2 regions of the Marinobacterium sp. BA1 genome follow, and region 2 is predicted to be linked to the other one. Evidence: predicted binding sites of a transcription regulator. Region 2 holds the regulator's gene; the other holds the start of a gene.
What was found. Region 2 encodes sigma-54, which starts transcription at its own class of promoters, with help from an activator protein. Its sites were predicted from a motif close to TGGCACNNNNNTTGCTNT; they were not measured.
Positions count from the first base shown of each region.

Region 1: the regulator sigma-54 is predicted to act here: its motif matches at 1,812-1,829, upstream of glnA (glutamate--ammonia ligase).

Region 1 is NZ_BAAFHC010000001.1:3,657,529-3,660,924, reverse strand. Features, by position in the region: gene glnL (nitrogen regulation protein NR(II)) at 1-70, opposite strand, end outside; gene glnA (glutamate--ammonia ligase) at 324-1,730, opposite strand; gene ACAM29_RS17640 (hypothetical protein) at 2,086-2,442, shown strand; gene typA (translational GTPase TypA) at 2,537-3,396, shown strand, end outside.
Region 2 is NZ_BAAFHC010000001.1:2,294,986-2,298,381, reverse strand. Features, by position in the region: gene rapZ (RNase adapter RapZ) at 1-349, opposite strand, end outside; gene ACAM29_RS11150 (PTS sugar transporter subunit IIA) at 351-812, opposite strand; gene hpf (ribosome hibernation promoting factor) at 834-1,124, opposite strand; gene ACAM29_RS11140 (RNA polymerase factor sigma-54) at 1,176-2,681, opposite strand; gene lptB (LPS export ABC transporter ATP-binding protein) at 2,733-3,396, opposite strand, start outside.

The DNA.
Region 1 (3,396 bases), 1.4 Mb from region 2:
ACTCGTTCAGTACCAATACCGAACTGGTCAGGTTATCCAGTATCTGCTTGTGTGACTGTGAACGGGACATCGGCTGCTCTCCTTCCTGACCCTTCTCATGCAAGAAAAGCGCCAGTTTTTCTGAAATCCCAATCGCCCGGCATATGGGGCTTGAGGCCAAACCAAGGCCCTGTAGGTCAGCTATTGAAAATGGTATTACGCACCATAATAGTGCAAAGATTTAATCCGGTGCACTCTTGCACCGGAAACGCACAAGCCTGAATGCCGGAGACAAAAAAGGCCTCCCGAGGGAAGCCTTTTCAGTTTTACAACTCAGTGTCGAATTACACGGAGTAGTACAGGTCGAACTCGACCGGGTGAGTGGTCATGTTCACTTTGGCCACTTCTTCACGCTTCAGCTTGATGTACGCATCCAGCATGTCGTCGGTGAATACGCCGCCACGTGTCAGGAACTCACGGTCTTCTTCCAGAGCATCCAGCGCTTCGGTCAGAGAAGCGACAACAGTCGGGATCTCTTTTGCCTCTTCCGGCGGCAGGTCGTACAGATCCTTGTCAGCCGGATCGCCCGGGTGAATCTTGTTCTGGATACCGTCAAGGCCGGCCATCAGCAGCGCTGCAAAGCAGAGGTACGGGTTGGCAGCCGGATCAGGGAAGCGCGCTTCAACACGACGCCCTTTCGGACTGGTGGTGTACGGAATACGCAGGGAAGCGGAACGGTTGCGAGCGGAGTACGCCAGCATTACCGGTGCTTCGAAGCCCGGGACCAGACGCTTGTAGGAGTTGGTAGACGGGTTGCAGATAGCATTCAGCGCTTTGGCGTGCTTAACGATACCACCAATGTAGTACAGAGCGGTTTCGCTCAGACCACCGTAGCCGTCACCCGCGAAGATGTTTGCACCGTCCTTGGACATGGACAGGTGAACATGCATGCCGGAACCGTTATCACCAACCAGCGGCTTGGGCATAAAGGTAGCGGTCTTGCCGTATGCGTGTGCAACGTTGTGTACACAGTACTTCAGGATCTGAACTTCGTCTGCCTTGGCGACCAGGGTGTTGCCACGCACACCGATTTCACACTGACCGGCAGTCGCCACTTCGTGGTGGTGTACTTCGATGGTCAGGCCCATGGCTTCCATGGCATCACACATCGCTGCACGCAGATCGTGCAGGGAATCAATCGGCGGAACCGGGAAGTAACCGCCTTTGACGCGCGGACGGTGACCGGTGTTACCACCTTCGATCTTGTGGTTGGATGCCCATGATGCTTCTTCAGACTGGATGCTGTAACCGCAGCCGCTGATGTCAGCATGCCATTCAACACCGTCAAACACGAAGAATTCTGGCTCTGGGCCCAGCATGGCGGAATCAGCGATACCGGTAGACTTCAGGTATTCTTCAGCACGTCGCGCAACAGAACGCGGATCACGCTCATAACCCTGGCCAGTAGCCGGCTCGATGATGTCACAGCGTACGATAACGGTTGCATCTTCGGTAAAGGGATCCAGAACGGAAGCACTGTCATCCGGACGCAGGATCATGTCGGATTCCTGAATACCCTTCCAGCCGGCAATGGAAGAACCATCAAACATTTTGCCGTCTTCAAAGAAGTCATCACCCATGTCTGTGACAGGGATGGTCACGTGCTGCTCCTTGCCCTTGAAATCGGTGAAGCGCATGTCGATCCATTTTGCGCCGCTTTCTTTGATCAGATTCAGAGTCTTCTCTGACATTTGGCTATCCCCACTCGTTATTAAGTATTGCCAAAACAATACTTCTGTCATTACGGATCCGGAAACCGGTTTGCTATTACATAAGCAAAGGCTGTGCCATCTTGAAAATCATGCTAACCCACTGATTTTCTGCTTATCTCACATCCTTTGATAATACAGAAGGCACCAAAATCGTGCATGCCGGGAAATAATGACCCATTAAGGTGCATTGATGGTCGATTTTGGGGCCGTACTGGTAATCGGTAATCCATGATAGTGCAATCAGACCAGAAATGCTGTGCCTGAGGCAGGCTTCCCGACAGCTTTTTTTACCAGTAACCTGTGACGACGAGATGCTCAACCAACGGAGAGGAACATGGCTGCCAGGGAATTGATGATTGCCACACTGATGACCGCATTATTGAGCATCAGCACCGCTGCGACAGCCTCCACCGCCTCAGAGGAAAGCTACCGCAAGCGCTTCCCGGCGCAGTGGCTGGAACGTAACGGTGAGATCAGACTGGAAACAATCTGCTACAACTACCCCGATAGCAGCTATATGTATCGACTCTGCCGCGAGCAGGCCGCCCACACACTTCGAGCCCGCTGCAGTCGTTACCGTGCACTGACGGATACCTATAGCGGCGATACCCGATCACACTATCTGCACATGGCTCAGAAGTACTGCACCGCAAGCGAGCAGTATCAGTCTGAGGTCAATGGAAAAAAATAGACTGCTGTCACAGAATAATGATCACTCAGTGATCGCTTGTTTAACCTCCCTTCCGTATAATGTCGCGCTTTACACCATCACAGGGTACACACGCGTGATTGAAAACCTCCGAAATATTGCCATTATCGCCCACGTTGACCACGGCAAAACCACACTGGTCGACAAGCTGCTGCAGCAGTCAGGCACTCTGAACCGCCGCGATGAAAGCGCTGAGCGCATCATGGATTCCAATGACCAGGAGCGTGAGCGCGGTATCACCATTCTGGCCAAGAACACGGCCATTCGCTGGAACGACTACCGAATCAACATCGTTGATACCCCGGGACATGCGGACTTTGGCGGTGAGGTTGAACGTGTACTCTCCATGGTGGACTCGGTTCTGCTGCTGGTGGATGCGGTTGACGGCCCGATGCCGCAGACTCGCTTCGTAACTCAGAAAGCTTTTGCTCAGGGCCTGCACCCGATCGTGGTCATCAACAAGATCGACCGCCCGGGTGCGCGTCCGGACTGGGTTATGGACCAGGTATTTGACCTGTTCGACAATCTGGGTGCCACTGACGAACAGCTGGACTTCCCGATCGTCTACGCCTCTGCCCTGAACGGCATTGCCGGCAATGACCCCGAAGAAATGGCCGATGACATGACACCGCTGTTTGAAGCGATCGTCAAGCACGTGCACGCACCGCGTGTCGATGCCGACGGACCGTTCCAGATGCAGATTTCCGCGCTGGACTATAACAGCTATGTGGGCGTTATCGGTGTTGGCCGCGTGTCCCGCGGTCGAGTCAAGACCAACACTCAGGTGAAGGTGATCGACAGCCACGCCAAGGTGCGTAACGGCCGTGTTCTCAAGATCATGGGTTACCACGGTCTGGAGCGTATCGAAGTTGATACGGCTCAGGCGGGTGACATCATCTGTGTGACCGGTCTGGATGAGCTGAACATCTCCGATAC
Region 2 (3,396 bases):
GGCTCTGTTGTTTATCGGTGAGCGGGTGACGCCGCCGGGTTGCGTTATAGCGTCGCAGCAGAGTAGCTTCACCAGCATCAAGAAACAGGGTTTCGGTGCTCAGCTTGGACTGTTCACGCAGAGTGCGCATCACACTGGGGAACTGTTTCAGGTTGCTCAGAAGGTTGCGAGCATCAATGCTGACGGCAATTTCTCGATTAGGGTTTTCCTCAGCCAGCATCAGTCGGATCAGCTCGGGCAGAAGCAGGGCCGGCAGGTTGTCGATGCAGTAGAAACCGACATCTTCCAGTGCCTGCAGGGCGGTGCTTTTGCCTGAGCCGGAGCGGCCGCTGATGACGACCAGTCGCATGTCAGGCGCCTCTGCAGAGAGTTTGAACGCGATCCAGCAGGCTTGAGGAATCTTCGCAGCTGCGCAGTGATTCACGGGTGCTGGAGTCGTTGAACAGCTCTGCCAACCCTGCCAGTGTCTGCAGGTGCTCTTCAGCGCCGTCTTCGGGAACCAGCAGGAAGCAGATCAGGTCGACTGGACGGTTGTCGATGGCATCGAAGTCAATCGGGCTGGACAGCGTCATCAGTAATCCGATGGCTGTTGTAACACCTGGAATTCTGCAATGAGGAATGGCAACGCCTTCACCGATACCGGTGCTGCCAAGGCGTTCTCGGTTGATCAGGCCGCTGAAGATATCTTCAGCGGCCATGCCGTCCAGCTGCTCGGCGATAGTCTGGCTGGCGAGCTCAAGCGCTCGCTTTTTGCTGACCACATCGACGTGGCAGAGTGTACGGGATGAGGTCAGCAGTTCTGATAGTTGCATGTCGTGACGTGCTGCTACCGGTTATTTGTGGGATTTGAGTTTTTCTTTGTGCTTGATGATCTGGCGGTCAAGCTTGTCCACCATGCCATCAATTGCAGCATACATGTCGTCATGCTCATGCGCTGCGAATACTTCACCGCCGGCCAGGTGGATATCGGCTTCGGCCTTCTGGCGCAGCTTCTCGACACTGAGGGTGACCTGTACATTGGTGATGTTATCGAAGTGGCGTTCCAGTCGGTCGAACTTGGTACGTACATATTCGTTCAGGGCGTCAGTCAGTTCGACGTGATGGCCAGTGATGTTGATCTGCATAGGTTTTCTCCTCGTCATAAAGCACGTTCTTCCGGCGTGCCTGTAGTCTCATTAAACCAGACGCTTGCGCTCATTAGAAGGCGGAATGTTCATCGCTTCACGATATTTTGCCACTGTGCGTCTGGCTACGTTAAATCCCTGCTCTTTCAGCAGGTCGGCTATCTTGTTATCACTGAGTGGTTTTGCGGTATTCTCCGCGCTGATCAGCTTCTTGATCAAGGCACGAATGGCGGTAGAGGAGGCAGCGCCTCCGTCTGACGTGCTCACATGGCTGGAGAAAAAATACTTCAGCTCGAAGATGCCTCGGGGTGTATGCATGTATTTCTGGGTAGTGACACGGGAAATGGTTGATTCGTGCATCTCTACGGCTTCAGCGATGTCATGCAGAACCATCGGCTTCATACCCTCTTCACCTTCCTCGAAAAAATCGATCTGGCGGGCCACGATCTCGGTGGCGACCTTGAGCAGGGTTTCGTTGCGACTCAGCAGGCTCTTCAGAAACCAGCGCGCTTCCTGTAGATGGTTTTTCAGATAGGTGTTGTCAGCGCTGTTGTCGGCCCGTCTTATAAGATCAGCATAGTCGGTATTGATACGCAGCTTGGGGGATGCCTCTGAGTTCAGGCTTACATTCCACTGCCCCTGCACCTTGCGCACCACGACATCAGGTATAACGTACTCTGACTGTTCACTGCTGATGCTGGTGCCCGGTTTTGGATTAAGCGACTGGATCAGACTGATGATCTGTTGCAGGGCCTCCTCCTTCAGGCGCATGCGGCGCATCAAGGTACGATAGTCATGATTACCGAGCAGACCCAGGTGATCGCGTACCAGGCGTAATGCCTCTTTCAGCATCGGAGTGTTTTCAGGCAGCTGGCGCAGCTGTATCTGCAGACATTCGCTCAGGTCTCGTGCGCAGACACCGGGCGGGTCAAACTGTTGCAGGCGGTGCAGTACCGTTTCAATCTCTTCAGGCTCGGCATCTGCAAACAGCTGGGGTTCGCTCCGGGTGAAGTGTTCCAGAACTTCATCTACGTCCGTGCGTAGATAGCCATCCGGATCGACAGCATCGATAAGGGCCATGGCGACCATACGGTCAGGGTCACTCATGGGGGTCAAGTTGAGCTGCCACAGCAGGTGATCCTGAAGGCTGTCTTCGGCCGAATCGTTATCACCGGGTTCCCAGTCATCATCACGGGCAGGACCGGGTGTACTCTGGTGCTGGAAGGTATCATCCCAGTTGCTGTCGGTGGACAGCTCACGAGGGATTTCATCATTCCACCGCTCTTCCAGTGCGTTTTCGTCCCAGCTGTCCTCGTCAGCGGTGTCGTTAGAGAGGCTGTCGGCAGAGGCGTCGTGACGATCATCACGGGCTTCAGTCTGGGCTTCTTCGGCGCTGTCCAGTTCCTCCTCGACTTCCAGCAGTGGGTTACTCTCCAGGGCTTCCTGGATCTCCTGCTGCAGGTCCAGCGTTGACAGTTGCAGCAGACGTATTGCTTGTTGCAACTGGGGTGTCATCGTCAGATGCTGGCCGATCTTGAGTTGTAACGATTGCTTCATATCAGAGCTGCCAGGTGGACGGAGTGGATGTACATGATTGACGACTCAGGATCAAAGGGAAAACTGCTCGCCCAGATAGGCACGGCGAACCTGTTCGTTAGCCAGGATCTCGGCCGGTGTGCCCTGTGCGAGTATTCCCCCTTCACTTACGATATATGCTCGTTCGCAGATGTCGAGTGTCTCGCGCACGTTATGATCGGTGATCAGAATGCCAATGCCGCGAGACTGCAGGTGGCGAATGGTTTGTTTGATATCGCTGACCGAGATTGGATCAACGCCGGCAAAGGGTTCGTCCAGCAGGATAAAGTCAGGCTCGGTTGCCAAGGCCCGTGCGATTTCAACACGTCGACGCTCTCCGCCAGACAGGGCCATACCCAGGCTATTGCGCAGGTGAGTAATGTGAAACTCTTCCAGCAGCTGCTCCAGTAATGCCTTACGATCCGAGGTATTCAGCTCCTTGCGAGTTTCCAGAATGGCCATCAGGTTGTCATGTACGCTCAGCTTCCGAAACACCGAAGCTTCCTGAGGCAGATAGCCGATACCGCGGCGAGCGCGCTCATGCATGGGCAGGCGGGTAACGTCGTCCTGGTGCAGTCGGATTTGTCCCCGGTCGGCGTGGATAAGCCCCACGATCATATAAAAGCAGGTGGTCTTGCCGGCACCGTTGGGTCCCAGCAGACCAACGATCTGGCCCGTTTCCATCTGCAGGGATACA